One region of the Afipia sp. GW821-FHT14H12 genome, then DNA from elsewhere that is predicted to be linked to it. Evidence: riboswitches for the same ligand, from Rfam matches in the RefSeq annotation. Region 1 holds a riboswitch; the other holds the start of a gene.
The links. Region 1 has a riboswitch for cobalamin ahead of AC1RNA_RS10425 (TonB-dependent receptor plug domain-containing protein). Riboswitches for the same ligand answer to the same signal wherever they lie in the genome.
Positions count from the first base shown of each region.

Region 2: linked by a shared signal. The riboswitch ahead of metE (5-methyltetrahydropteroyltriglutamate--homocysteine S-methyltransferase) and the one ahead of AC1RNA_RS10425 (TonB-dependent receptor plug domain-containing protein) in region 1 are both predicted to bind cobalamin.

Region 1 is NZ_JBXAOZ010000001.1:2,061,440-2,076,705, forward strand. It holds gene AC1RNA_RS10355 (xanthine dehydrogenase family protein molybdopterin-binding subunit) at 1-1,688, opposite strand, end outside; gene AC1RNA_RS10360 (FAD binding domain-containing protein) at 1,709-2,713, opposite strand; gene AC1RNA_RS10365 ((2Fe-2S)-binding protein) at 2,725-3,345, opposite strand; gene yidD (membrane protein insertion efficiency factor YidD) at 3,513-3,854, opposite strand; gene AC1RNA_RS10375 (COG3904 family protein) at 4,069-5,031, shown strand; gene AC1RNA_RS10380 (iron-sulfur cluster assembly scaffold protein) at 5,049-5,522, opposite strand; gene folE (GTP cyclohydrolase I FolE) at 5,778-6,461, shown strand; gene hisI (phosphoribosyl-AMP cyclohydrolase) at 6,495-6,923, shown strand; gene AC1RNA_RS10395 (lytic transglycosylase domain-containing protein) at 7,074-8,009, shown strand; gene AC1RNA_RS10400 (DUF2336 domain-containing protein) at 8,146-9,564, shown strand; gene AC1RNA_RS10405 (Hpt domain-containing protein) at 9,649-10,230, opposite strand; gene AC1RNA_RS10410 (response regulator) at 10,236-10,781, opposite strand; gene AC1RNA_RS10415 (NAD kinase) at 10,883-11,662, opposite strand; gene AC1RNA_RS10420 (His-rich protein BRANT) at 11,973-12,197, shown strand; gene AC1RNA_RS10425 (TonB-dependent receptor plug domain-containing protein) at 12,287-14,395, opposite strand; cobalamin riboswitch at 14,565-14,802, opposite strand; gene AC1RNA_RS10430 (hypothetical protein) at 14,835-15,266, shown strand, end outside.
Region 2 is NZ_JBXAOZ010000003.1:208,471-223,736, reverse strand. It holds gene AC1RNA_RS15530 (tripartite tricarboxylate transporter permease) at 1-908, opposite strand, end outside; gene AC1RNA_RS15525 (tripartite tricarboxylate transporter TctB family protein) at 924-1,463, opposite strand; gene AC1RNA_RS15520 (tripartite tricarboxylate transporter substrate binding protein) at 1,512-2,414, opposite strand; gene AC1RNA_RS15515 (LysR substrate-binding domain-containing protein) at 2,635-3,510, shown strand; gene xsc (sulfoacetaldehyde acetyltransferase) at 3,582-5,357, opposite strand; gene AC1RNA_RS15505 (IclR family transcriptional regulator) at 5,520-6,296, shown strand; gene AC1RNA_RS15500 (bifunctional enoyl-CoA hydratase/phosphate acetyltransferase) at 6,296-7,213, shown strand; gene AC1RNA_RS15495 (MFS transporter) at 7,304-8,638, opposite strand; gene AC1RNA_RS15490 (GMC family oxidoreductase) at 8,669-10,294, opposite strand; gene AC1RNA_RS15485 (IclR family transcriptional regulator) at 10,406-11,257, shown strand; gene AC1RNA_RS15480 (hypothetical protein) at 11,430-11,651, shown strand; gene metE (5-methyltetrahydropteroyltriglutamate--homocysteine S-methyltransferase) at 11,707-14,052, opposite strand; cobalamin riboswitch at 14,157-14,368, opposite strand; gene AC1RNA_RS15470 (epoxyqueuosine reductase QueH) at 14,407-15,075, opposite strand.

The DNA.
Region 1 (15,266 bases):
GGCAATCCGCCGCCGTCCGCCGCGCCAACCGTGGTGTTGGCGGCGACTACCTTGCCGTCCTTGAACGTAAGGTCGCGCGGCTTGTGGCTGGCGGATGGCGAGTTCGGCGTTTTCACCGCGAGGTCGATGATGGATTGCTGCGCCTCCCGCACGGCCTGAAGCATCGCCGGAATAACGGATGCGGTCGCCGCCGAGCCGCCGGAAAACGGACCGGGCGGCAGGTCGGTGTCGCCGAGCACGACCTCGATCTTGTCGGTGGGCACGCCGGCTTCGGCGCTGACGATCTGCGCCGCCGCCGTATAGGTGCCGGTGCCGATGTCCTGCGTCGCGCAGGTGACGCGCACGGTGCCGTCCGATTTCAGTTCGACAGCGGCCTCGGTCGGCATCCGCAGTGCGATCCATGAAGCGCCCGCCACGCCCCAGCCGAGGATTTTTCCGTTCTTGGTCATCGAGCCGATGCCGGGCGTGCGCTTGCTCCAGCCGAACTTGTCCGCGCCGGTCTGCAGGCATTCGACCATGTGGCGCGACGAGAAGGGCAGGCCGCTGCTCTCGTCCACCTTCGGCTCGTTCATGATGCGGAATTGAACCGGATCGATCTTCAGCTTGATCGCGAGTTCATCGACCGCCGACTCCAGTGCGAACAATCCTGGCACCGCGCCGGGGCCGCGCATCGATGTCGGCGTGCCGACATTGCGTTTGGCGGCCGAGGACCGGACGCGCAGGTTCGGCGTGGAATAGAGGAAGGGCGTCGCCTCGCCGCAGTTCTCGCCGTAATCGTCCGACATCGATGTGTGGTTGATGGAGTCGTGACTGAGGCAGACGAGCTTGCCGTCGGCCGTCGCGGCAAGCTTGATGTGCTGCTGCGTCACTGGCCGGTGACCGGCGGACTCAAAATTCATCTTGCGGGTCAGCACAAGCTTGATTGGCTTCTTGAGTTTCTTCGCCGCTGCGGCAGCAATAAAACTGTGGGCCCACGGCCACAATTTGCTACCGAAGCCCGAGCCGATGAAACGCGCGACCACCCGAATGTTGTCGGTGGGTTCGCCCAGCACCGCGGCTGCGACCTGGCGATGGTTCACGACTGCCTGACTTGGCTCATACAGCGTGAACACACCGTTCTCATACGTCACGACCGAGGCGTGCAGTTCGATGACGGAATGGGTCTCGGTCGGCGTGACGTAGGTTTCATCGATCTTGACCGGCGCATCCGCGAACGCCTTCTCCACGTCTCCGCGCTGGCTGTCCGTGGTCCATTTCGAAGGCTCCAGTTCATCCTTCACGTTGAAGGGTTTGGCGTCATACGTGACCTTGATGGTATCGGCGGCTGCGGTGGCCTGCTCGAAGGTGTCGGCGATGATGGCGGCAACGTACTGGCCGTAATAGCGCACTTCATTGTCGGCGAGCGGGGGGCGCCTCTCGTCGATCATGCCGTTTTTGGCGGTTGGCCGGTTGAGCTTGCCGATATTGCCGGAATGCAGCACGAGCCGCACGCCCGGCATCTTTTCGGCGGTGGTCGTGTCGAGGGTCTTAATCATGCCCGCCGCGACAGTGGCGCGGACCGGAACGGCATAGAGCATGCCGTCGAAATGGTGGTCGGAGGTGTAGATGGCTGTGCCGGTGACTTTCTTCGGTCCGTCCACGCGATTGAGCGGGGAGCCGATCACCTTGCCGGGGTCCACATAATTCATGGTGCAATCTCGCTATTGGCTTAGGCCAGCTTTGCTGCGGCGTCGAGGGTGTGAACGAGGCAACGCTTCGCCAGTTCGACCTTGAAGCCGTTCTGGCTCTGCGGTTTCGCATCTTTCAGGAAGGCCTCGGCGGCAGCGCGGAATGTCGCCTTGTCCGGCGCTTTGCCGATGAGTGTTTTTTCCGCATCCGCGTTGCGCCATGGCCGCGTGCCGACGCCGCCCATCGCGAACTGCGCGGTCTCGATCTTGCCGTTCGTGACTGTCATCACAACAGCGGCGGAGGCGAGGGCGAACTCATACGATACGCGGTCGCGCAGCTTCAGATACAGCGAGCGCGATCCCTTTGGCGGCGCGGGCAACGTCACATGGGTGATGAGGTCGCCGGGCTGCATCACGGTCTCCTTGTCGGGCGTGTTGCCCGGCAGCAGGAAGAACTCCGCGATCGGCACGTTCCGCTCGCCCTGCGGCCCGCGAATGTGGATGGTGGCGTCGAGCGCCATCAGCGCGACATTCATGTCGGATGGGTTGCTGGCGATGCACTGGTCGCTGGTGCCGAGAATGGCGAGCGTGCGGTTGAAGCCGTTGATGGCCGCGCAGCCCGATCCGGGATTGCGCTTGTTGCAGGCCATGTGCTCGTCGCGGAAATAGACACATCGCGTGCGTTGCAGGAGGTTGCCGGCCGTCGTCGCCATGTTGCGCAATTGTGCCGATGCGCCCGATAGCAGCGCCTGCGACAGCACCGGATAATCGCGCACCACGCGCTCGTCATGCGCGAGGTCGGCGTTGCGGACGGTCGCGCCGATCTTCAACCCGCCATCGGCGGTAGGTTCGATCTTGTCCAGCGGCAAATGATTGATGTCGATGACCTGCTGCGGTGTTTCGACATTCAGCTTCATCAGGTCGATAAGTGTGGTGCCGCCGGCGAGGAAACGGATATCGGCTCCCTGTTGCGCGGTTTGCGCGGTAGAGGCGGCTTTGATCGCGGCATCCACATCGTCGGCGCGGCGCAGTTGGAACATGTGCATCTGCCGTCTCCTTACGTACCTTGCCGGACCTGCTGGATCGCGGCGACGATGTTCTGGTACGCGCCGCAACGGCAGATATTGCCGCTCATGAGTTCACGCACGTCGGCATCGGACGGACCGCACGGTTCTTTCATCAACGCGACGGCGGACATGATCTGACCGGACGTGCAGTAGCCGCACTGGTAGCCATCGTGCTCGACGAAGGCGGCCTGCATCGGGTGCAGGTTGCCGGGCTCGCCGAGGCCTTCGATGGTGGTGACTTCGCGCTCAGTGAGAGCGGCGGCGAAGGTCAGGCAGGAATTCACGCGGCGGCCATCGACATGCACGGTGCATGCGCCACACTGGCCGTGATCGCAGCCCTTCTTGGTGCCGGTGAGGTGGACGTGCTCGCGCAGGAAATCGAGCAGCGTGGTGCGCGGGTCGATGGTGGCGGAATAGGGTTTGCCGTTGATGGTCAGTTTCGTCTCAACGGCATAACCCGGCGAGACGGTTGTCTTCGTCGGTGTCATGTCAGCCTTGCTTGGGGTTGGCCAGTTCGTGGCAGTTGCGATGCCGGCGGCACCGATGGTCTGGAGGACGGTCCTGCGATCCGGGCCTGGCTTGCCCGATTTGGATGGATCATGCTCGGTCATGCATCCCTCGATGCTGGTGACGTATGTATCCAAACCCCGCCGGGTTCGAATTTGTCTAACTCCAAACAATAGCGATGGCTGCGGTCAGTTCCATGACCCGATCGCCAAATGCCCCACACAAAAAAGTGTCGTGAAAACAAAAGCGGTAGCTGCGTCCGCCAGCACATTCATTCGTGCTTATCGTTGACGCCGCGCCAGCGCGCGTAACGCCACGGCAGATACCAGCGTGCATTCGCGGGTCTCTGCTTGGGCACGAAGTCGAGGCCCGACGTGCCCCACGGCTGGCAACGTAGCAAGCGGGCCAGCGTCATCCAGCCGCCCGCCCACAATCCGAACCGGCCGATGGCTTCATCGCCATAGGCCGAGCAGGTCGGAACATGGCGGCAGTTGAATCCGATCAGTGGCGAGAGCGTGGACCGATATAACCAGATCATGCCGCGTCCCGCATTGCGCGGCGCGTTCTTCGCCATGTCGCAGGCACGGCAGCCGCAGGACAATTTGAAAGGCATGAGCTTGGTCTGGGTTAGAGGTTAGTTCCGGTTCCAGGAACTATACTGGTTTTTCCGCCACAGTTTCACAGCATCGCGCGGGTTTGAATGCAACGCGCCGAATGTTTCATGGACGCTGCGCTGCGGCACCGTTACGATTTTCATAATGCTCGTGTGACAGGATTCGTGTCACGCTTCGGCTCTGGGCCGTTGCCCGGCTCGGGCATGGAAGGGAATGGAAGTGGGGTCGCTCACGTTTAGCGGCTGGGCGCGGATTGGCGCCGCAGCCCTCTTGGTTGCGCTGTTCGGCCTCGCCGCGCGTGAGGAAACCGCACATGCTTCCGGCGCTGCTCAATCGTCGCCATCCGCGAAGACCTCCCACGCAGCAGATGCGCCCCATGAGCCGGAAACGGTCGAGCCGCGCCGCCAGCCGATGACGTTTGTCTGGCACGCGGCGCCGAAAGATCAGTGCGCGCCGGATTGTCGCGACTGGATCGAGGCGGTCGGCGTCATCACCACCGACACGCCTGCATTGTTCGAGAAGATCGCAACCGGTCACGATCTGTCGTCCGCGACCGTGGTGCTGAACTCCAGCGGCGGTTCGGTGCTCGATGCGCTGGCGCTTGGCCGGGTGTGGCGCAAGGCGGGCCTTTTCACCACCGTCGGTCAGGTGATTGAGAAGGACGGGTTGAACGGCAAGGTCCGTGCGATCGAGCCGGACGCCTATTGTGAATCGATGTGCGTATTCCTGCTGCTGTCGGGCAAGACCCGCAACGTGCCGCCGGAGGCGCATGTCCGTGTCCACCAGATCTGGATGGGCGACCGCGCCAATGACGCGAAGGCCGCAACCTACACCGCGCAGGATCTGATGATCGTCGAACGCGATGTCGGGCGGCTTGCGAAATATACGTTCGACATGGGGGGCACCGGCGATCTGCTGACGCTGGCCTTGAGCGTGCCGCCGTGGGAGCCGCTGCATGAATTGTCGCGCGACGAATTGCGGTTGGGTAACCTCGTGACCGACGAGCCGGTGGTGGCGGACGTGCCGAAGCTTGAGCCGCCGCACACGGCGACGGTGGGCAAGCCTGTCGTGACCAAGCCGATTCAGGATCGCGTGGCGACCATGCCCGCGACGATGGCGCCGACCAAGACGGCAGAAGCGCTGCCGCCGACCGGCGGAGCCGCGCCTGCGCAATGATGCGGGCGGCAGTCCGATTATTCGGCGGGAGCCGTGTCGGCGTTGAGCGCGCCTGACGCCTTCTCTTTATTCTCGATCTGGTCGATCGCGTCGACCACGGCGTCGAATGTCAGCAGCGTCGAGGCATGGCGGGCCTTGTAGTCCCGCACCGGCTCCAGCACCGCGATGTCGGCCCATTTGCCGTCCGGCGGCGCGCCATTGTCCTTCAGCATCTTGGTCACGGTGTCGCGCAACTGGCGCAGTTCATTGGCGCTCGAGCCGACAATGTGGCGCGCCATGATCGAGGAGGAGGCCTGACCCAGCGCGCAGGCTTTCACGTCATGGCCGAAATCGGTGACGACGCCGTCCTTCATGTTGAGGTCGATCTTCACCGTCGAGCCGCACAGCTTGGAGTGGGCCGTCGCCGAGGCATCGGGATGGGGAAGGCGGCCGAGCCGTGGAATATTGCCGGCCAGCTCGATGATTTTCTTGTTGTAGATGTCGTTTATCATGAAAGTACCTGTGGGCTGCGCCCGCCCAAAAGGGCCATCTGGAGCCTTGGCTCGCAGTCCTGCTGTCCTATATAATGGCTGGATCGCAGGAATAAACCTGTCGAATTGACCGGCTGCCCCGGAAAGTCACGATTTGGCTTCCGGCAGCCTTCTAAACTCACGCAAGGCGTCCGACGGTCCCACAGGGCCTCTGGCGACCCGGTGACACTCCGGCCCCGTCTTTGGCAATGAGGGCCGGTCGAACGGAGAGCCACGATGGATGCTGTCATCAAGCCGCTACGCGGCAAGGTGGACAAAATCGAAGTTCCTGCTTCCGAGATCGATCAGGCGGGGATTAACCCGGATCAGCCGCGTCCCTCGCGCGACGCGGCCGAGCAGGCGGTGAAGACGCTGCTCGCCTATATCGGTGAAAATCCCGACCGCGAGGGCCTGCTCGACACGCCCCGCCGCATGGTCGAGGCTTATGACGAACTGTTTCAGGGCTACCACCAGTGCCCGGCCGAGGTGCTGAACCGCACCTTCGGCGAGACCGCGGGCTACGATGATTTCGTGCTGATCCGCGACATCGAATTCCATTCGCATTGCGAGCATCACGTCATGCCGTTCTACGGCAAGGCGCACATCGCCTATACGCCGGTCGACCGCGTCGTCGGGCTGTCGAAGATTGCGCGCCTCGTCGATGCCTTCGCGCATCGGCTGCAGACGCAGGAGCATCTCACCGCCCAGATCGCGGCGGCGCTCGACAAGGTGTTGCAGCCGCGCGGCGTCGCGGTGCTGCTCGAGGCGGAGCATACCTGCATGTCGGTGCGCGGCATCGCCAAGCACGGCGCCAAGACGGTGACGTCGCGCTTTACCGGAATGTTCTATGACAATCCGGATGAGCAGAACCGTTTTCTTCATATGGTGCGGGGCATTAGCGCGCCATTTTCAGGCGCTTGAAGTTTTTCACGAACCTTAGAATGTTGTTCGCAAGTGACGACGCAATCAGGCCACAACGCAGAGCTTGAAGAGGGGCTTTCGTTCGCTCCGCGCTTCGACGCGTCCGGACTCGTGACGTGCGTGGCGACCGACGCCCGCTCGGGCGACGTGCTGATGGTCGCCCACATGAACGACGAGGCGTTGCGCAGGACCATCGAGACCGGCGACGCCTGGTACTACAGCCGCTCGCGCAAGAAGTTATGGCGCAAAGGTGAGACGTCGGGTCATGTCCAGCGCGTCGTCGAGATGCGGATGGATTGCGATCAGGATGCGGTGTGGATTCGCGTCGAGCAGTCCGGTGCGGCCTGCCACACCGGCCGGCACTCCTGTTTCTATCGCGCGGTGAAGAACGAGAATGGCGGCGCGAAGCTCGTGTTCGTCGATGCCGATAAGGCGTTCGATCCCGGCAAGGTCTACAAATAGCACCCCGTCACGCTGCGCTTCGGCTTGCGCTTGCCCGCGCCGTTAACCCTCCATTAACCATAATCGCCCAGGGTGCAGATGGACCGGAAGGTCCGGCGGGTGTTGGGAAGCGCCCGCGACATTCAGACGTGTCACCGGGGAGCGGGACACATGGCAATCGACAGCACGACTGCGTCGTCAGTCATTGATTCTGCGCGCGCGAAAATCGCGGGCGCCATCAAGCAGGCCGCAGATGCGACCGGCGCGAGCTTCGATTACCTGATTTCCACCGCCAAGATCGAATCCAACCTCGACCCGAAGGCGCAGGCATCCACCTCGTCGGCGCGCGGGCTTTACCAGTTTATCGAGCAGACCTGGCTCGCCACCGTGAAGCAGGCGGGGGCCGCGTTCGGCTACGGCAATTACGCCAATGCGATCTCGCAATCACCGTCCGGCACTTATTCCGTCAGCGATCCGGCGACGCGCGACCAGATCCTCAGGCTGCGCGACGACCCCGCTGCCAACGCGGCGATGGCGGGCGCGCTGACGCAGGCCAATAGCTTCAAGCTCTCCGGCGAACTTGGACGGCGCCCGACCGACGGCGAACTTTACATGGCGCACTTCATGGGCGTCGGCGGCGCGACGAAGCTGATTTCCAGCGCGCAAAGCAATCCGAGCGCGTCCGCACCCGCGATGTTTCCGAATGCGGCCGCCGCCAACCGTTCGATCTTCTACAATCGCGACGGCAGCGCGCGCAGCGTGTCGGAAGTCTATTCGGACATCAATACACGCTTTGCCCGCGCGGCGAATTCTCCGATGGCGCGTTTCGCGGTTGCCTCGGCGGGCGGCTCGTCGCCTGCCATGGACAACATGGCGTACCTGTCGAGCTTCCCGCAGGGCAGCGGCGCGTCCATGACGACACGGCAGATGGGGCCAACATTCCATTCGCTGTTTCAGGCCGGCGATCGCGCCGAGCCTTTGTCTTTGACGGTGCGCCAGTTGTGGGGTGCCGGTTCGCAGGCCAACGCGGAGGCGCCCGCCGCGGCTAATCCCGATCAGTCGCAATTCAATCTGTTCAGCGATCCGAAGGGCGTGTTTGCGGGGTGAGCGGAGGGAGTTAACAAAAACTCAACGGCCGCAGCCGTTTATGGTGAACTGTTTCTTAAGTGTCATGGTTTACGCTTTCTGACAGTAGCGTCGTATTCCCGACGCAGTCAGCAAAGTTGCGTAAGCCGGAACACCCATGATCGTTCGGCAGTTTATCAGTTGGGTTCGTACCGCTCCCGTCGGGGAGCGCGCCGAGGCGACACGGGCATTGGCCCGCGCCTGGCTCATTTCAGATTTATCGCAGGACGATCGCATCGCCGCCGAAGGCGCGCTGCTGATGCTGCTCGACGATGCCTCGCCGCTGGTGCGGCAGGCGATGTCGGAGGTGTTCGCGGCCGAGGCCGATGCGCCGCCCGCCATCGTCGCGGCACTCGCGGCTGACCAGCCCGATATCGCATTGCCCGTTCTCGAATTCTCGCCGCTGCTGATCGATGCCGATCTGGTCGATCTCGTCGCCACCGGTTGCCCGCAGGTGCAGTGCGCGGTGGCGCGGCGCGCGGAGTTGCCGGTGTCGGTGGCTGCCGCGCTCGCGGAAGTCGGCGATGCGGCGGCGGTGCTCGAACTGATTGAAAATCCCGGCGTGACGCTGGCGCCGTTCTCGCTGGAGCGGATCGTCGAGCGCCATGGCGATCTCGCCGTGATCCGCGAACAGCTTTTGCAGCGTGAGAATTTGCCTGCGTCGGTGCGCCTTGCGCTGGCGGCCAAGGTGTCGGCGACGCTGGCCCGCTTTGCCGCAGCGCGCGACTGGATCACGCCAGACCGCGCCAGCCGCCTTGCGGCGGAAGCGACGGAACGCTCGCTGCTCGATATCGCAAGCCTGTCGCAGGGCGAGGAGCTGGCAAATCTCATCCATCATCTGCGCGAAAGCGGCCAGCTCAACGCAGGCCTCGTGCTGCGCGCGTTGTTGTCGGGCAATGCCGGTCTGTTTGAAGCAGCGCTTGTCGAGCTGAGCGGCCTGCCGCCGCGTCGTGTCGCCGCGTTGGCCTATAGCCGCGGGGCAGGGCTGGACGCGCTGCTGACGAAGGCGGGTTTCCCGGCCTCGACCGTTCCGGCATTCCGCGCCGCGGTCGCAGCGATTCTGGAGATTGGCTTCGTCGATAGGCAGGACGGTATTGTGCGGTTGCAACGCCGCATGGTCGAGCGTGTGTTGACGCAATGCGAGAGCGAAGTGGCGTCGGCGCACGATCCGCTGCTGGTGCTGCTGCGGCGCTTCGCGGTCGAGGCAGCGCGCGAGGATGCTCGGCTGTTCTGCGATGAGACGGCGACACAGATCGACGCCCAGCGGTTCGTGCAGATGATCGAGGACGCGGCGCCAGTCGAAGACGATTGTAGTTACGACGAGATGATGGCCGAGGATGACGAGGACATCGTCTTCGTGGATTCTCCGCCGCTTGCGCCGCGTTTGGATGACGAAAACGAATTCAGCTATGAAAGCGAATTCGACGACTATGCGCCGCTGGACGAGAATTATGCCGCCTCGAATGACGAATATGCGGTGATCGAGGGACTGGACGCCGAGATTGCCCAGATCGTCCGCGAGCGCATCGCGGCCTAAAGCAACATCGTGCTTCATACGAGCATGCAAAAGCGCCGCTGTTGAGCGGCGCTTTTTGTTTGCCGGTGAGGAAGTGGGGGGCGTTTAGTCCGCTGGTACGATGCTCGGCGCCAGCACGGCTTCGAGGTGTTCGGGGCGGTCGCGATTGGCCTCGATCAGGAATTCGTCGGCCAATTTGCGCAAACGGATGCTCAGTTCATCCGCCGTGTCTTTTTTCGAACTGCTCTTCGGCAGTTCGCGCACGATGGCCTGAATGGCGTGAACATGATGGGCGATCAGGTCCGATGGTACCGTAGTGAGTTCGGGCGCATGTTCGAGAATGCGGCAGAGGCTTTCGGCGGCGACCGCCGCTTTGGGATAGCCGAACGTGGTGGCATCGCCCTTGATGTCATGGGCTGCGCGGAACAGCTCTTCCCGGTTCTGGCTGGTGAAGCCATCCTTCGCCACCACTTCGAACGCGTGCGCGAGGCGGGCGCATTCCTCGTCCATCCAGCTCTTGAATTCACCGGACAGGCCGGCGAGCGCCTCCTCGGCGCGCGCGATCGGGTCGTCAGTGTCGCGATCATCCGCATGGCGCACGAATTTGCGCAACGGATTTGGCTGGGTGATGACCTGATGGGCTTCGAAGGTTTCGACCTTGAGGCTGCCGGTTTTGTCTTTGGCCATGGCCGCTATCCGGGGCTGCGGGCTTTATCCAGCAGCGAGGGTTGCTGCAGGATTTCGGCCTTGCCGCCGTTGCGGCGGTCGAGACCGATATAGGTATTGGAGGTGTTGCGCCGCCGGTCCGGGCCAAAATAGCTCTTGGTGCGGATGAAGGGCCGGGGGGATGCCACCACGTTCAGGATACGCTGGTAGAGCCCCTTGGCGGAGATCGGCTTGGCGAGGAATTCGGTGACGCCCGCGTCACGCGCGGTCATGACACGACGCTTCTCCGAATGGCCGGTGAGCATGATGATCGGCGCATACGGATTGCCGACGCCGTCCGGCTGGCGGATCATCTGCGCGAGTTCGAGCCCGTCGAAAATCGGCATCGACCAGTCGGTGATGACGATGTCGGGGACATAATGGCTGTACATTTCAAGCGCGGTGGCGCCGTCTTCGGCTTCATAGACTTCGCGCGCGCCGAACGAGTGCAACAGCGTACGCAGAATACGCCGCATATGCGCGTTGTCGTCGCAGACGAGAAACCGCAGTTTGTTGAAGTCGATGCGGAACATGCACAGCCACGTAGAGGGACGCCGATATGGGAAAAGTCTAGGCTGGCGGCCGTTAACGCCCGGTTAAGCATAAACGCGCAGTCCGAGGCATCTGCCTGCGGTTAAACGCCGAACTGCTCACTCAGGATACGCTCTTCCAGGCTGTGGCCGGGGTCGAACAGCATGCGGATCGAGATGCTCTTGTCGGTCAGCACCTCGACGCGGGTGACGTAGCGCACTTCATTATGGTCGGCGACCGCGGCCACCGGACGCCGCTCGTCCTCCAGCACCTCGATGGTGATGTGGGCGGAGCTTGCGAGCAGGGCGCCGCGCCAGCGCCGTGGGCGGAAGGCGTTGATCGGCGTCAGCGCCAAAAGGTTTGCCGTGATGGGAATGATCGGTCCCTGCGCCGAGTAGTTATAGGCGGTCGAACCGGCCGGCGTGGCGACGAGAATGCCGTCCGAAATCAGTTCGGGCATCCGCACCTGCTCGTCGATCAGGATGCGCAGCCGCGCGGCCTGATAGATCTGGCGAAACAAGGCGACTTCGTTGATGGCGTGGTGCACATGCACTTCACCTGCGGCGTCAGTCGCGCGCATCAAAAGCGGATTGATGACGGTCAGCCGCGCGGCATTCAGGCGTTCGATCAGCCCGTGGCGGCTGTATTCGTTCATCAGGAAGCCGACGGTGCCGCGATGCATGCCGTAGATCGGCGTACCGGAGCGCATCCGCTCATGCAGCGTGCGCAGCATCAGCCCGTCGCCGCCGAGCGCCACCACGACATCGGCATCCTCGACTTCGCGATTGCCGTAGTCCGACGACAATTGCGCCAGCGCGCGCTGGGCTTCCAGCACCGGGCTCGCGACAAAGGCAATGCGTTGGTATTTGCTCTCGACGGTCATGAAGGCTGGTTAACCCCGTAGGGCGCAGGCCGGATTGGCGTGAATTCCTCAAGTGTATCCGGTCTTTGCCTCCTGCGGTACTGGGGGAAATGTGCTCCGTCCGCGACCCTTTAACAGCGTTAACGCCGCAAGATGGCTCGCTCGCAGGCGCGGACGGGACGAAATCGACATTAACAAGATGTCATGCAGATGAACAGAAACCGTTTGGCGGCTTCAGTTTGAGTTCAGTGCGCGCGGCTCATCATCGGGCCACGATCACCGCTTCGGCCATTCGGCCCATTGCGCTCTGATCCCGAAACAGGAGTTTGCCATGTTGAAGATCATTTCAGCCGCCATTGTTGCCGCCTCGGTGATGGTTGCGCCGGCGATGGCCGCGACCGTGATCAAGACGCAAAAAACGATCACCCATTCTCAGGTTCTGAAGCCGTCGGTGGCGAATGCCAACGCCCACATGGTGAAGAAGCATCATCGTCACCATGTGCGTCCGCATCACCACACCAAGCGCGTGGTCGTGAAGCATCGTCATCATGGTTGATTGACGACAGCGGCGCGGCTTGCCCCGGCTGCGTCCGCTGAATTGAGAGCCGGTTCGTGGATTCCCCCGTCCACGGACCGGCTTTGTTTTTAGTTCGTCACGAACCGCAGGCCGCCATAGACGCCGATGCCGGTTTTCTCGAAGCCGAGCGGATTTTGGTAATGGCGATCGAGCACGTTATCGATGCGTCCGAACACCGACCAGTTCTGATCGACTTTGTAGTTCGCCGCGAGGTTGAGGAGCTGATAGCCAGGCGCGCGCACAGTGGCACCTGTTGCGTCGGCATCGCTCCACGAACTGATCCAAAGCGCGGTCGCCGTCAGCGTCAGTCTGTCGGTTGCCGCCCATTTGGCTTGCGCGCTCCACTTATGGGCCGGACGACGTTTTAACGCGATGTGCTTGGTGTCGTCCGTGGCAATCGTGTGGGTGTAGTCGCCGCGAAGCGTGAGGGATTCTGTGAGTGCGAACGAGGTGAAGGCTTCGAGGCCGTGGGTCGTCGCGAGTGCGACGTTTTCGTATGAAAAGAGCGTCGGGTCGGTCGGGACTGGCTGGAAGCTCTCAATGAGGTTGTTGAAGCTGTTATGATACCAGGTGCCGCCAAACTGTAAGCGCTTGTTGAACAGGGCTTGCTCGAAGCCGTAATCGTAGCCTTTGCTTTCCTCCGGCTTCAGGTTGAGGTTCGAGACGACGCCGAAAGCAGGGTTGGTTGAATACAATTGATCGATTGAGGGCGCGTGAAAGCCGGTGCCATAGCTTGCCTTGAGCTTGGTGCCGGTTTCCGGAATGACGATCGCCGGCGCAACACGGAACGTGTCGTGCCCGCCAAAATGGTCGTTCTGGTCATGACGCACGTTTGACACGATAAAAAGCCGGTCGAAAAAATTGGATTGCAATTCGGCATAGCTGCCGAGGTTTTGAATCGAGCCGGCAGCCACGGGAATGTTGAAGACGGCCTGGTCGATGCGCCCCCGTTCGGTTTCATGCTCCACGCCGGTGACAAGCGTCTGTCCCCTCACAAGCGCAAGATCGCTTCTCCAGTACACCTTCGCACGATCGCCATGGTAGCTGCTGTTTGGGGTGTCTGATCCATAAAACGGAGGACCATAAGGGTCGGTCGTGTTCCGCTGAACGTCGGTGTAGGTCACGCCAACATGGTTGTTGAAGCGCCCGTCGAGTAATTTGAATACGCCCTCGACGAGGCCGTTGAACTGCTTGCTGTCGGACCGGGACTGGATCGGGTTGGGGACGGTTGCAAACGTCACCGGATTGAAACCATCGCTCTCCGTATACCGAAGGTGAGCATCCGTGTAGCGGGCGACGGCATTGACCGAGAACATCTCGGAGAAGTCGTGGCTGACTTTGCCGTGGAAGGTCAGGTTGTCATAGAAGTCGTTGTTGCGCTTCTGTCCTGGAGGCAGGCTGGAGAGTGGTACGACCGGTGTCGAGTCAACCCGCATGTGCGATGTGGTGAAAGCATAGCGTGTGTCGCTGGTCGAACCGCTGACCGAGGTTGCCTGATTGAACGTCCCGAACGATCCACCTTCGAGCAGCGTGGACCATTGCGGCGCGCCCTTGCCGGTCTTGGTTGTCATCGAGATGACGCCGCCCATCGCGTCCGATCCGTACAGGCCACCCTGCGGGCCGCGAAGAACTTCGACCTGTTCGAGGCCGAATGTCGTCAGCGGACCGAAATCGAACGCGCGATTGGGACTCGATGGATCGCTCACGTCGATGCCGTCGATGAGGACCTTGGTGTGATAGGAGTTTGCGCCGCGGATGAAAACGGATGTCAGTCCGCCCGGAGCATTAGGTGCAACATTGAGACCGGGAACGGTCTGGAGCAGATCCGGCACGGTTCGCCGCTGTGTGTCCTGAATATCCTTTGCCGTGATCACGGTGATCGAGCTGGCAATCTGGCTGACCGGAGTAGGGATCGTGGTCGGCGAGGTCACGAGGTTGTTCGGCAGATTGGCGGAAGCGGCAGATGCTTCGGCAGGCTTCGGCTTCGCATCCACGCGCTTCCTGTTTTTCGGTAGATGCTGGTTCGGCTTCTTCGGGGCCGGGCTCACCTGAATCGCGGGCAGCGGCGGTTCGGTCTGCTGGGCCTGTGCGGATGGAATGAAAGCTGCGCTCGCCAGCAATGCTGAGAGCAAAGCAGGCGAGATGCGCCTGCGCGAGGATGATTGATGTAATGTCACGTTCGGCCCCCACCGAAATCTTGCAGGCGGAGAACGATCAGGCTTCCAGGCGCATGATATGAAAGCGAGGCTTCACATCGGGACTGGAGAAGGCCAGAGGCATGTCTCCGCAACGGTTCATGTCATGTCACCGCTGCGGAAGCCGCTCCTTCGCACGCCCCGCGCGACGGATGGATGACCGGCGCAGGCAGGTCTCCTGGCTCGCGGATCGTCGCTGCTGTCCGCCTTCCCAAGCCGGCATGGGCCGTGCTCAGTGGCATGATGGACAGCGGCTCACCGCTGACAGTTGCGGGGGCAGCTTCGGAATTGCCGCGCCGGAGAAGGTGTGCGAAATATGCCCTCAGCGCGACGGCACCGAATTCCCTATTACGCCGGCTTGCGCCGGCACCTGTACCGTGCCCGCAATCAAGCGGGGTGGCGGTGTCGTGTCAACGCCACAATGTCCGAGAATCTCTGCGCGATGGACTTCCCCGATCTGCGTTGCAAATGGGAGACAGCGGCACGCCGCGCAGTGCGTCGCGCCATGCCGCTATTGACCATCGTTCTGATGCTTGGCGGGTGCGCGTTCGGCAGCGCGGATTACGATGGCGTCACTTATACCGCTGACCGCGGCGTCAGCGATCAGCCGTTTCCCAAGAATTATCGCCCCCAACTGCTCGCATTCCTGCACACATATCTGAACGATCCAACCGACGTGCGCAGCGCGGCGATCGCGGAGCCGATGCAGCGCGAAGTCGGCGGACGGCAGCGTTACGTTACCTGCCTGCGCTACAGCGCCAAGAATCTCGAGGGCAGCTATACGCCGGTGAAGGAGCGTGCGGTGGTCTACATCGACGGCCGTCTCGACCGCCTGATCGAGAAGCCGGGCGAA
Region 2 (15,266 bases), on a different contig from region 1:
ATGCCTTCGGCGATGCCGGTGCCCATCTCTGCCCGGCGCTTGCCGAACTGGGATTCCATGCCATAGCTCACGAACGATGCGATGGTCGCGCCTGCTCCGGGAATCAGGCCGATGACGTTGCCGAGCACACTCGCGCGCGCGAACATCCATTTCAGCGCACTGATTTCGCGCCAGCTCGGCAGCTCCGTCCGGGCGTTGCTGATTTTCTCGATTGGCCTCGTCGAAAATCCGGTCTCGAGCCGCGACAGCACTTCGCCGATGCCATAGGCGCCGACCATCACCACGAGAAACTCGATGCCGTCGGCGAGGATTGGCGAGCCGAAGGTGAAACGATAGGCGCCGTAGGTTTCATCGGTGCCGACGGATGCGATCAGGATGCCGACGCAGAGACTGATAAGGGCATTGGCGAGCGATCCGCTGCCGAGCGCGACGACGCTGGACAGACCGAACACCAGAACCGCGAAATATTCGGGCGTCGAGAAACGCAGCGCGAAATGTGCAAGCGGCTGCGTCAGGAACACCATAATGACTGCCGACAGCAGGCCACCGCCCAGCGCCGCCACCAGCGTCCAGCCAAGCGCCTTCGCCGGCTTGCCCTTGCGACCCATCGTATAGCCGTCCCACAGCATCGGAACGTCGATCGGCTCTCCCGGTATCTTGAACAGAATCGCGGTAAATGCGCCACCATAGGTGCCCGAGACATACATCGCCGTCAGCAGCACGATCGAGGCGGTGACATCCATGTGATACGTGAAAGGCAGCGTCAACGCGACGCCCATCACCAGAGTAAGGCCCGGCAACACGCCCACCAGAAGTCCGACCACGATGCCCAGCAGAAGCATCAGCATGTGGCTCACGGTGAAGCAATTCAGGAAGCCGTGACCTAACAGAATCAAAACATCGCTCATGACTGTGTCCCTGCCTCAGGCGCCAATGATGAGGCGAATGAAATCGGTGAAAGCGTCGAACGGCGGCTCGCCGCGCGGAAGTGAGACGTAGGCAAAGCGCATGAAAAGCAGCGCGGCTCCCAGCGTAATGCCTGTCGCGGTCAGCCAGATCGCAAGATGGTTGCGATAACGGCCGAGATACATGAACGACACGAGGAACATGAAAGTCGAAAGCAGGAAGCCCAGCGTCGTCACGACGACTGCATAGACCAGAACCAGAGCGATGCCGCCGACCAGCATCCAGGGATGCTTCGCAGCCACCTCCTCCTCTTCTTCTTCCTTCTCGAAAGTCTCGGCGATGCCGTGGGTTTCCTGTCCCACGCCCATCAGCCGGCGGGCGATCTCGATCAGGCAGACCAACGCCATCATACCGATCGTGACTTTCGGCCAGAAATCCGGACCGAGGTCACCTGGACGCGGCGAGTAATCGATCTGCTGCGCGTAATGATAGAGAATGCCGGATATGATCAGGCCGGCGACATACGGAAGAGTCTGACGGAGTGCGGTTTTTCCCATAACGTCGCCGGCCTGTCCTGTTAGGTGATGATCTTCAGCGATTGACGGTTATTTTCCCGCCGTCGCCTTCTTCATGTCTTCGAGCTGGTCCGCGACGAATGTGCCAGCCTTCGTCGAAGGCTCGAAGCTCGTCGGTTCGGCGAACTGATCGGCCAGAAACTTCTTGTATTCCGGCGATTCAGCCACCTTGGCGAGCGCGTCCGACAGCTTCTTGACGATCTCCGGCGGCGTACCGGAACGGACGACGATCGAACGGAACTGCGGCAGCGCAATCTTGTAGCCAAGCTCATAGGATGCCGGCACATCCTTGAAAGCATCGAGACGCTTTTCGCCGAACAACAGAATCGGCCGCATCTGTTTGCTGGTCAGGAATTGTGCAACGTCGCCAGCCTGCTCGTAGAGAGCATCCGCGTGGCCGCCGAGGATCGAGACGTAGCGCTCGCTCGGTTTGGAAAACGGCACCTGCACGACCTTGATGCCGGCCCGATCGAGGACACTCAGAGAGAAGTCATCGACGCTGCCGAAACCAAGCGTCGCCACTTTAAGCTTGCCCGGATTGGCCTTGGCATCCTTCTCGAAATCAGCCCAGTTCTTGTACTTGCTGTCTTCCTTCACGAAGATGAAAGACGGACCCTTCATCATCACCGCGACGGGCGTGATGTCCTTCATGGTCCAGCGCGGCGTCTTGCCTGCCAGAAGCGCGTGGCTGTCGGCGATGTAAATCGCCATCGAATAGCCGTCGGCCGGTGTCGACATCAGCTTGGCCATGCCGGTCGCACCCGTGCCGCCCGGCACGTTCACCACCGGAATGCTCTGCCCGATGATCGGTTCCATGAGCTTGCTGATGAGACGTGCAAGCTGGTCGGCACCACCACCCGGTCCCCACGGAACAACCAATTCAATTGGACGTTCAGGATAGCCCGCAGCCGCAGCGCTGCCACTCAATGGCATGCTGCAGAGAAAAGCCGCGGATAGAACAGCAAAAGCCTTCGCAGCCCAGCGGGCTGGATATCGTATCGCCTCCATAGTCACCTCCCAGCGACGGTTTTATCGACCTTATTGGCGGGCTTGTTTGCCCACTTCACATGAAGTCACTTTTTCGTATGGTGCACGAGGCAGCACTCGTGACAAAATTGATTAGCTGCATGAGCATCATTCGCGGAATTTATCAGTGAATCAAGACCTCGACATCTCGCTACTGCGAACGTTCGTTGCCATTGTCGACACCGGCGGCCTGACATCCGCAGGAAAGAAGGTTGGCCGCACGCAACCTGCGATCACGCATCAGATCAAACGCCTCGAAGGCGTCGTCGGCCGGACGCTGTTCGGAGAAAACCGGCGGCAACTTGTGCTGACACCCGACGGGGAAGTGCTGCTCGAATTTGCACGCTCGATGTTGCGTCTCAATGACGAAGCGCGCGGGCGATTCTCGATGCCGGGCATCGCAGGCCACGTCACGCTCGGTACGCCGGACCTGTATGCGGCCTACCTGCTGCCCGAAGTTCTCGACAACTTTTCGCGCTCGCATCCGAATGTGGAAATCCATCTGCGCTGCACCCGCAGCGTCTATCTCAGCGCGGCGCTGGAGCGCGAGGAAATCGATATCGCACTGATGACCAATCAGCCGGGCTTCCGGCGCGGCGAATTGATTCGCCACGAGCCCGTGGTGTGGGCGGCAAGCCCGAACGGAACACAGGAATTGCGGCGCCCCTTGCCCCTCGCGCTGCTGCCGCAGGGCAGCGTCTATCGGCAGATTGCCATCGACGCGCTCAACACCGCCGAACTGCCTTGGACGCTGCGTTCCATCTGCGACAGCTTCGCCGGGCTGCAGGCCGCCGTACTCTCAGGGATCGCGGTGTCGGTGTTTCCACGCTGCACAATCACGCCGAACATTCGCATTCTGAGTAAAGGTGACGGATTGCCGGAATTGCCGTCCATCGAGATGGTCCTGCACCGCAAGGAGCAAGGCATCTCGGAAGCCGCCGAACAATTGGCCCGCTATATTGCACGCGAGCTTGGCAACCTGCCGGCCTCCGGCGAGGGATAGACTCGAATACGTCTAACAAAAAACCCGGCCGCGAGGCCGGGTTTTCATTTCAAGTCGAATTGCCTTGAAGGTTAGGCAACCTGCTGCGGACGCATGTCTTCACGGTTGATACCCGCAACCTTGACAGGCTTCTTCATCGCGTCGCGGCGGAACGGCTCGCCCAGTTCCTGATTGAGCAGCACCTCGATGAAGGTGGTGATGCCCTTCTTCTGGTCCTCGCAGGACTGACGCAGCGCGTTGGTCAGTTCTTCCTGGGTCTTGACCTGAACCCCCTTCAGCCCGCACGCGACCGCAACCTTGGCGTAGCTCAGGTGCCGGTCGAGTTCGGTGCCGACGAAGTTGTTGTCGTACCACAGCGTCGTGTTGCGCTTCTCCGCGCCCCACTGGTAGTTGCGGAAGATCACCATGGTGATGCCCGGCCATTCCTCGCGGCCGACCGAGCTCATTTCGTTCATGGAGATGCCGAACGCGCCGTCACCGGCGAAGCCGACGCACGGCGTATCGGGGTTGCCGATCTTGGCGCCGATGATCGCCGGGAAGCCGTAGCCGCACGGACCGAACAGGCCCGGCGCCAGATACTTCCGGCCTTCGTCGAACATCGGATAGGCGTTGCCGATCGCACAGTTGTTGCCGATGTCGCTGGAGATGATGGCATCGCGCGGCAGGCCGGCCTGAATGGCGCGCCATGCCTGACGCGGCGACATCAAATCCTTGTCGCGCACGCGGGCGTCCTTGTTCCAGCTGGTGCCCGGATCGTCGTCTTCGTGGTCCATGCTCGACAGCGTCTGCAGCCACTTCGACTTGGTGGTGTGGATCAGCGCCTTGCGCTCCTCACGTCCGGCATTGCCGGCGCTCGGCGAAAGCTGCGCGAGGATGCCGCGCGCCACCTGCTTGGCATCACCGCAGATGCCGACGGCGACAGGCTTGGTCAGGCCGATGCGGTCGGGGTTGATGTCGACCTGGATGATCTTCGCATCCTTCGGCCAGTAGTCGATGCCATAACCCGGCAACGTCGAGAACGGATTGAGACGAGTGCCGAGCGCCAGCACGACGTCGGCCTTTGCAACCAGTTCCATCGCGGCCTTCGAGCCGTTGTAACCGAGCGGGCCGACCGCCAGACGATGACTGCCGGGGAAGGAATCGTTGTGCTGATAGTTGTTGCACACCGGAGCGTCGAGCTTTTCAGCCAGCGCGACGCAATCGGGGATCGCACCGCCGATCACCACACCCGCGCCGGAGAGGATAACGGGGAACTTGGCGTTCGACAGAAGTTTTGCTGCTTCGGCAATCGCATGTTCGCCGCCCGCCGGGCGCTCGAAATCGACGATCGCAGGCAGGTTGACATCGATCACCTGCGTCCAGAAGTCGCGCGGAATGTTGAGTTGGGCCGGCGCGGAGAGGCGCTTCGCCTTCATGATCACGCGGTTCAGCGTCTCGGCGACGCGCGACGGATCGCGCACTTCTTCCTGATAGCAGACCATGTCGCGGAACATCGCCATCTGCTCGACTTCCTGGAAGCCGCCCTGCCCGATGGTCTTGTTCGCCGCCTGCGGCGTCACCAGCAGCATCGGCGTGTGGTTCCAGTACGCGGTCTTGATCGGCGTCACGAAGCCGGTGATGCCCGGACCGTTCTGCGCGATCGCCATCGCCATCTTGCCGGTCGAACGGGTGTAACCGTCGCAGATCAGGCCGCCATTGGTTTCATGGGCGACGTCCCAGAAGGTGATGCCCGCCTTCGGAAACAGGTCCGAAATCGGCATGAAAGCCGAGCCGATAATGCCGAAGGCATGCTCGATGCCGTGCATCTGGAGCACTTTCACAAAGGCTTCTTCCGTTGTCATTTTCATAGGCGAACCCTCTCTTTTTCACAGTGTCTGGTGGAAAAGTCGCTGTCCTGAGTTTCAGGATTTCCAGCCGTATGTGCCATGCGGCTTGACGAGACGCAACGAATATCTCAATTTCAATTTTAAGACGTTTCATTTACCGGAATTATGGTGTATAGCATGGGTATGAACGAGCTTTTTGGTGCCCTCAAACCGTTGGCCCTGCTGGAGGCCATCGCCGGGCTGCAACATCCAGCAAGCCTTGCCGAACTCGCCGTGAACGTCGGCGTGCCGAAACCAACGATGCACCGCTGGCTCGGTTCACTTGAGCAGGCGGGTCTCATCCAGCGCACGCCGGACGGGCGGCGCTATGAACTCGCCATGCGCGCGACCCAGCTTGCGTTCTCAATTCTGTCGAACCGCCCCGGCGGCGCGCTCCGCCACGAAATCTTGCGGCGCGTGGTGCAGGAGGTCGGTGAATCCTGCAATCTCACGGTACTCGACGGCACGCAGGTCACCTATCTCGACCGCGTCGAATCCAAATGGCCGCTGCGCATCACCTTCCAGCAGGGCTCGAAGGTCCCCGCCTATTGCTCCGCCAGCGGCAAACTGTTTCTCGCCCTGATGCAACCGGCGAAACGCGACCTCGTTATTTCCGAGATGAATTTCGAGCGCATGACGGAGCATACCGTCGTTGAAAAATCCGCCCTGCTGAATGAACTGTCAGACATTCGTCGTGACGGCTACGCACTCGACCGCGAAGAATTCCTCGCGGGCCTCGTCTGTCTCGCCGTCCCGATCATTCACCAGAAGGGCCGCAATCGCGTCTGCGCCGCGGCGCTGGCGATCCAGGCCCCGGTGACACGCATGTCGCAGGCCGAAATGCTCAAGAAAATCCCAATTCTGCAAAATGCCGCCAAGGCCATGAGCGCAACGATCAGCGCCGACGTCGGAGCCGCCTGATGCCATCCACTTCCTCGCACCCGAAACTCGACGCTCTCGAACAGGCCGCGCGCGGCAAGGGCCGCCTGAGCGTCGCCGTTGCCTACCCCTGCTCGACCGACGCACTCGCCGCCGCGCTGGCCGCCTACGAGGAAGGCATCATCGATCCTATTCTCGTCGGCCCGCGCCGCCGCATCGAAGCCTGCGCGGCAGAATTGAAAGCCAGCCTCGACGGCCTGCGCCTTGTCGATGCCGAAGACGATCCGGTTCTCTCCTCCAGGGCTGCGGTGGCGCTGGTCAGCGCGGGCGAAGCCAAGTCGCTGATGAAAGGCTCTCAGCACACCGACGAACTTCTCGGCGCGGTGGTCTCGCGCGAAGCCAACCTGCGCACCTCGCGCCGCATGAGCCATGTGTTCTGGTTCGATTGCCCCGCCTATCACAAGCCGCTCATGATCACTGATGCGGTAGTCAATATCCAGCCGGGCCTGAAGGAAAAAGTTGACATCCTCGCCAACGCGGTCGATTTTGCGCACCGCATCGGCTTTGAGACACCGAAGGTCGCGATCCTGTCGTCGGTCGAAACCGTCAATCCGGATCTGCCGTCCAGCCTGGATGCCGCCGCGCTGACCAAGATGGCCGATCGCGGCCAGATCGCGGGCGCGATTGTTGACGGCCCCCTCGCCTTCGACAACGCCATCTCCGCGCAGTCCGCCAAGACCAAGAAGATCAACTCCGCGGTCGCGGGCGACCCCGACCTTCTGATGGTGCCGAACCTCGATGTCGGCAACATTCTCTACAAGTCGTTCATCTACATGGGCGGCGGCGAATGCGCGGGCGTAGTGCTCGGCGCCAAGGTGCCGGTGATCCTGACGAGCCGCGCAGATTCCCGCCGTGCGCGCATCGCATCCTGCGCACTGGCGCGGCTGAGCATGGCCTAGCAGAACTGCCTTCCACGCTCGTTCGAGCTATCCCGAAAACAAAAACGGCCCGGTGTGAACCGGGCCGTTTTCATTTTCATGCGGCTCTTGTTAGGCAACGAGCGCCGCAGGAGCCGTGCCGCCCGCCTCAATGCGCTGGCGCGCCAGACGGTTGATCCATACGGCGCCCAATGCGCTGACGATACCAGCGAAGACGCAATACCCCGCGACTGCCCAACCGCCGTTCGGTGCGAATTCCCTCACGAGGATTGTCGCAATGATCGGCGTCAGGCCGCTCGAGAAGATGCCGGAAAACTGGTAGACGAACGAAATTCCGGTGTAGCGCACTTCCGGCTTAAAGAGATCACAGAACAACGCGGCTTCCGGCCCGTAGATCGACGCATAGAAGATGCCGAACGGGACGACAAGCGCGGCCCAGACCAGAATCGTCTGCTCGGGAAAATGCAGCCAGATCCAAAATGCCGGTATCGCCGAAAAGCCGGTGACGAGCGAGCCCCAGAAATACGTCCTGGTCCGGCCAACCCGATCGGACACACCGCCGAAATACGGGATGAACAGGCACATCACCAGCGCCGCTGCGCACACACCGAGCAAGGCCTCGGTCCGCGGGATTTTCAGTTGCTGCGTCAGGAAGGAGATCGAATAAACGGCGAACACGTTGAAGAACACGCCGTCGATGAAACGGGCGCACATGCCCGCCGTCACCTCTTTCGGATACTCCTTGATCATCGACATGAAGGGGATCTTCACCTCGGCGCCCTTCTGCTTGACCTTGGCGAATTCCGGCGTCTCCATGATGTTCAGGCGGATATAGAGTCCGACCAGAACGAGGATGAAGCTCAACCCGAACGCAATGCGCCAGCCCCAGGCGAGGAACTGAGCATCCGTGAGCGAAAAGGAAAGTAATGCGACGATGCCGGAGGCAAGACACAGACCGATGGACAAACCGATCTGCGGCAGGCTCGCATAAAGGCCGCGTTTGTGCGGCTCGGCATACTCATAGGTCATGAGAACCGCACCGCCCCATTCGCCGCCAAGACCGAGGCCCTGCAGAACGCGCAGGATCAGCAATGCAATCGGCGCCCAGACGCCAATCTGGTCATAGGTCGGCACCAACCCGATCAGGAGGGTCGCAATACCCATGATCATCAGGGTCATGATGAGCATACTCTTGCGGCCGATGCGGTCACCGAAGTGGCCGAAGATCACGCCGCCCAGCGGACGCGCGATGAACCCGACAGCGAATGTCGTGTAGGCGAGCATCGTCGAAATGAACACGTCGCCCGTCGGAAAATAAAGTTTGCTGAACACGATGCCAGCCACCGTGCCGTAGAGAAAGAAGTCGTACCACTCCACGGTCGCTCCGATCAGAGATGCGAAGACGACACGTTTTAAAAGCGCCTTGTCTTGTATCTTATCTGCCATATTGGCCTCCCCAGTTAACAGAACCATTCCTTAAGCTGCGATCGAACTTTCTTTTGAGTCCGCTAAAATCATATCGGATGCCTTTTCCGCGATCATCACGGCCGGCGCATGCGTATTGCCGGAAACGAGGGTCGGCATGATCGAACAATCGACCACGCGCAGACCGCCGATGCCGTGCACGCGAAGCCGCGCGTCCGTCACCGCCATCGGATCGGAGCCCATCTTGCAGGTGCCGGTCGGATGGAAAATCGTCGCGCCATATTCGCGCGCGAAATCGAGAATCTCGTCGTCGGTGCTCACGTCCGCGCCGGGCTTGTATTCCTCGACGAGATAAGGCTTCAGCGCACTCGTGGACGCGAGACGGCGCGCGTACTTGATCGACTCCACCGCGCAGATGCGATCCGTTTCGGCATCGAGATAATTCGGCCGCATCGACGGCGGTTCCATGGGATCGGTCGACTTGATCTCGACGCTGCCGCGCGACTCCGGCCGCAGCTGACAGACCGAGAACGTGCAGCCCGACCATGGATGCGGCTTGCCGCCCGCCATATCGGCCGACAGCGTGCCGAAATGGAATTGAATGTCCGGGGTCTCCGACCCAGGCAGGATTTTCGTGAACAGGCCGCCCTGGTTGATGCCGATGCCGAGCGGCCCGGTGCGCGTCAGCAGCCACTGCAATCCGATCTTGGCTTGGCTGAACAGCGTGCGCAGATCGTCATTGGTGGTGATCGGCTTCGAGACCTTATACATCAGCCGCAGTTGCAGATGATCCTGCAGGTTCTGGCCGACGCCGGGTAGATCGTGCACCACCTTGACGCCGCGCCGCTGCAAGAGCGATGCGGGCCCGATGCCCGACAGTTGCAAAATCTGCGGCGATTGCAGCGAACCTGCGGAGAGGATGACCTCGCGCGCCGCGCGCGCTTCCCGCACAACGCCGTTCTGAATGTAACGCACGCCGACCGCGCGGCGGCCTTCGAGAATGACGCCAGTCGTATGCGCATCCGTTTCGATGCGCAGGTTGGCACGATCACGCGCGGGCTTTAGATAGGCGACCGCGGATGAAATCCGCCAGCCATTATGCGTGAACAATTGATAGTAGCCGACGCCTTCCTGGTCGCCGCTGTTGAAGTCGTCGTTGCGCGGCACGCCTATTTCATTGGCGCCGCGAATGATGGCTTCCATCAGCTCGTGCTTGCCGCCGATGTCGGATGACCACAGCGGGCCCTTGTCGCTGTGCGTCGCGCTCGCGCCGCGGCTGTTGTGCTCGGACTTCATGAAATAAGGAAGAACGCTCTTCCAGTCCCAGCCCGTATTCCCGAGCTGCGCCCAGTGGTCGTAATCCTGCCGCTGGCCGCGAACGAAGATCAGTCCGTTGATCGAACTCGAACCGCCGAGACCGCGACCGCGCGGCCAGTAGATACGGCGGTCTTTCATGTTGGGTTCGGGATCGGTGTAGAAGCCCCAATTGTAGGCTTTGTGGAACATCGTCTTCCCGTAACCGATGGGAATATGGATCCACAGGTAGTTGTCCTTCGGGCCTGCCTCGAGCAGCAAAACCTTATGACGCCCATCGGCGCTCAACCGGTTTGCCAGCACGCATCCGGCGGAGCCTGCCCCCACCACAATGTAGTCGAATTGATCGGACGCTTCCGTCATCGCTCTTATTCCATTTATTGAGACGATTTATCTTGAAGATTGAACTTTGCGTGAAATGTTGTCAACGTAGTTGAATGCCTTGTGGCTCACTGAATGGAATAAGGTTGAAAAATGTCCACGCAGACGACGACCTCGGTTTCGGAACGCGCGCTGCTCCTTCTCGAAACCATCGCCAAAGCGGAAGAGCCGCCGACGCTCAACGAGCTGATGGCTGCGATCGGATTGCCGAAAGCGACGACACATCGCTTCGTTGCGCTGCTCGAGCGGTTGGGATTCGTTCAACGCGCCACGGACGGACGGCACTATGAAGTCGGCCATCGCCTTCTTGCACTGTCGCTCGAAGGCATGCGGCGCTCGTTTGATCTCGCGCCGCGCCGTGTCATTCTCTCCGCGCTGGTGAAAGAGACCGGCGAGACCTGCAACATCACCATGCTCGACGGCGAGCGCCTGATTTATCTCGACCGCGTCGAATCCGATTGGCCGCTGCAATTCCGCCTGACCGTGGGCTCGCGCGTGCCTCTGCATTGCACGGCAAGCGGCAAACTGTTTCTCAGCCTTGCACCATCGTCATTGCGCAAAGCGTTGTTCCGCACGCAGCCTTTCCAGCGCTACACCGCGCGAACTCTGACCAGCACGGAACAGCTTGAGGCGGAGCTCACGCGGATCCGCCAGACCGGCGTGGGCACCGACAATGAGGAATTCATGGAAGGCATGGCCGCGACCGCCGTTCCGATCCGCGATTCACGCGGGCGAATCTGCGCGACCGTTGCGGTGCATGGACCCATCACGCGATTGCCGCTGACGCGGGCGCTTGCATTGGTGCCTGCCTTGAAGAAAGCTGCAAAGGCACTCGAACAGACGCTCCTGTTCGACACGTCCTCTCCTGCTCCCGCCGTTGCAGGCGGCGCGGGCACAGAGACCGCGCCTTCCGCCGCGCACAACCCCTTGCGCCCCGCGGAATAACGGCACGCAGAATCGGGATTGCATCGGCGAAATCCGTGGGTGCGAAAGACTATGCTTTTCGCACCGCCGAAGAAGGAGGTTTGTTCCTTTCCGGCCTTGAAAAATGCCGGTTTGTTTTCTTGAAAGCAGCAACGTCGCGGGAGAAGATCGCCCTCACACAGGGGCTCTCTCAATGGCGCATCATCCGTCTGCCGATCCGGCCAAACAATATGCGTGGGGCGAGCATGGCGCGGTCGCGACTCGCCGCTATTCCCCGGTGGTGCGCCTTGGCACCCTCGCCTTCTGGACATTGATCGCCGGACTGCTGGTGGCGCGGCTTCTCATCCCCGATCCCAACAAGACCGAAGCAACCGCTTCCGCGCCACAAGCCCAGACCTCCGCTTCGCTTCGCTGACATCGAAACGGAAAGCTACCGCCATCGATCAGATGGCGACGGTCTTCCTTTCGCATCAGGCCTGCGCGCGCAGTTCACGCGCGGCCGCAACCATGTTGACGAGCGCAGGCCGCACCTCATCCCACTTGCGGGTTTTCAATCCACAATCCGGATTGATCCAGAGTTGCGCATCGCTCAGGCGCTGGCGGGCCAGCACCAGCAGATGCTTCATCTCGCCGACCTCCGGCACGCGCGGCGAGTGAATGTCATAGACACCCGGCCCGATCTCGTTCGGATAACGATAGGTCTTGAACGCATCGAGCAACTCCATCTTCGAGCGCGAGGTCTCGATGGAAATCACGTCGGCATCCATCGCGCCAATCGCATCGATAATGTCGTTGAACTCCGAATAACACATATGGGTGTGGATCTGCGTCTCGTCGGCAACGCCTGAAGCACACAGCCGGAAGCCTTCCACCGCCCAGTCGAGATAGTGCTGCCATTGCGAACGCCGCAGCGGCAAGCCTTCGCGCAACGCCGCTTCGTCGATCTGGATCATCCGCGCCCCCTCCTTCTCCAGGTCCACGACCTCATCGCGGATCGCCAGCGCGATCTGCCGGCAAGCTTCGCTGCGCGGGATATCGTCGCGCACGAACGACCAGTTCAGGATCGTCACCGGGCCGGTCAGCATCGCCTTCATCGGCCGCTTGGTGAGCGACTGCGCATAGCGCCACCAGTCGACCGTCATCGGCTTGGGCCGAGAGACATCGCCGAACAGGATCGGTGGGCGCACATAGCGCGAGCCGTAGCTCTGCACCCAGCCATGCTTGGTGAAAGCAAAGCCGGACAATTGTTCGCCGAAATATTGCACCATGTCGTTGCGCTCGAATTCGCCGTGCACCAGCACGTCGAGTCCGATTTCCTCCTGCCAGCGCACGGCGCGCGCGGTTTCCTCTTTCAGGAACTGATCGTAATCCGCGTCCTTCAGCGTGCCCTTGGCATGCGCTGCACGTGCCTTGCGCACGTCCGCCGTCTGCGGGAACGAACCGATCGTCGTGGTCGGGAACAATGGCAGACCGAACTGCTTATGCTGGACTCCCCCACGCACATCGAACGGGCTGTGACGGCGGCGCATCTGATCGGTGATGCCGCTCATCCGCTCTGTCACGGCGCGATTGTGAATTTTTGACGATTCCTTGCGCTTGGCCGCCGCTGTTTTTGAGGCTGCGATCCTGTCCGCGACCTCATCGCGTTGACCGGCAAGCGCGCGGCCGAGAATCGAAAGCTCATCCATCTTCTGCAGGGAAAATGCGAGCCACTCCTTCACATCGACATCGAGGCCCGTTTCCGTATCGAGATCGATCGGCACATGCAGCATCGAGCAGGACGGCGCGATCTGCACTCTCTCGTGCCCAAGCGCGGCAACGACGGGATCGAGCTTGTTCAGCAAAGTGGACAAATTGGCCCGCCAAATGTTGCGGCCGTCGATGACGCCGAGTGACAGCGTGAGGTTTTTCGGAGCCTTCGCGAGGACAACGGCAAACTGATCCGCGCCGCGCACCAGATCGATATGCAATCCCGCCACCGGCAACGACACAGCGGTGTCGCGGTTGTCGCCGAGATCGCCGAAGTAGGTCGCCAGCATGATCTTGATCTGCGGCACAGCCTTTGCGAACACATCATAGGTGTGGCGCAGAGCCTGGCGCGCGGCATCGTCGAGATCGAGCACGAGGCACGGCTCATCGATCTGCACCCATTCCGCGCCTTCGGCAGCGAGGCGCTTCAGCACCTCGATGTAAACCGGCAGCAGACCATCCAGCAGAGACAGCGCGTCAAGTGAGGCATCCTTGCTCTTGCCGAGCTTGAGGAACGTCACCGGACCAAGCAGCACCGGGCGCGTCTGATAACCGAGCGCCTTGGCTTCCTTGTACTCGTCAATCGGCTTGGTCGAGGACAGCGCGAAAGTTTGCCCCTTTTTGAATTCCGGCACCATGTAGTGATAGTTGGTGTCGAACCACTTCGTCATCTCCTGCGCGGACACGCCGTGGTGATGATGCACATGGCCATGCGCGCAGGCCTCGCCCTCGCCTTCCGAGCCGCGCGCCATCGCAAAGTATGTCGCGAGCGGCACGCTGCCGCCTGTCCAGCCGTAGATTTCAGGAATTGCACCAACCATCACGCTGGTGTCGAGCACATGGTCGTAGAGTGAGAAATCGTTGGATGGGATGACGCTGATGCCGCGCGCTTTCTGCCGCGCCCAGTTCGCGGCGCGCAGTTCAGCGGCGGTTGCGAGCAACGCGGTTTCATCGATCTTGCCCGCCCAGAAACTTTCCAGTGCGGTTTTCAGTTCGCGGCGCGGGCCGATCCGCGGCGTACCGAGCGTTGCGACGGCGAGAGGGACGGACGTTGATACATTCGACATGGCTTTGACCCCGAAATACGAGAAACGGCGGGGATGAAAGTGCGCGCACGCCAACCGAGGCGCGCAGGCACCTCAAGGACTACGCCCACCGGACACCCCGCCCGTGGAAACATCTCGTCGCGGCAGGTCTCCTGGCTTACGGGTCGCGGCCCACATCCGTCTTCCCAAAGCGAGACGCCTCAGTGACACGAATGGATGCAGGCTCGCCGCTCACAGTTGCGGGGGCAGCGCCGGATTAAGCGCATCAATGCTTCACCGGCTTCCCTCTTAGCTTCGCATCAACGCGATGACGAAGACCTCGACGGGTTGAAATATGGCGTGGAGAAAAAATCAGTCAACGCACGGAGGGTGGGATTATCGCTCGCCCTCGGTGGAATTCTGCCCATAGAACTTGACGCCAAGCTCGATCGGCTCCCGCCCGCAGGCCCGGCGGTGGGCATTGGTATCGCGCAGCGAATACACGCAGCCGCAATATTCCTGCTGGTAGAATTCCTCGCGTTTGCTGATCTCGATCATGCGCGCTGAACCGCCGCCCTTGCGCCAGTTGAAATCCCAGTATTGCAGGCCGTCATATTTCGACGCGGCGCGTTTTCCGCAATCGTTGATCTGCGCCATGTTCTTCCAGCGCGAGATGCCGAGCGAACTGGTGATGACTGGAAAGCCATGTTCATGCGCATACAACGCGGTGCGCTCGAATCGCATGTCGAAACACATGGTGCAGCGGGCACCGCGCTCCGGCTCCCACTCCATGCCCTTGGCGCGCGCGAACCAGTTGTCCTTGTCGTAGTCGGCATCGATGAAGCCGACGCCGTGCTTCTCGGCAAAACGCACGTTCTCATCCTTGCGCAACAGATATTCGCGCTCGGGATGAATGTTCGGGTTGTAGAAGAAGATGGTGTAATCGACGCCGGAAGCGAGCATCGCCTCCATCACCTCGCCCGAGCACGGCGCGCAGCACGAATGCAGCAGAACCTTCTTCTGCCCACCCGGTGGATTGAGGATCGGTCGAACGAAATCATTCATCGCGTGGCTCGCCTGTCGAAGGCTCTATCTAATGAGAGTGTCCGCATCCGTAAAGCGCAGGCCGATTCGGCCATCTGGATGGAACAGCTATCGTTGCCGAATGGCCTTGGCCGCAGAACCAGAATCGCAGCAGTCTGCCAACCGCTGAAAGGCTTGAGGTTTTCACCGCGCCACGGCGGCTTCCGGGGATA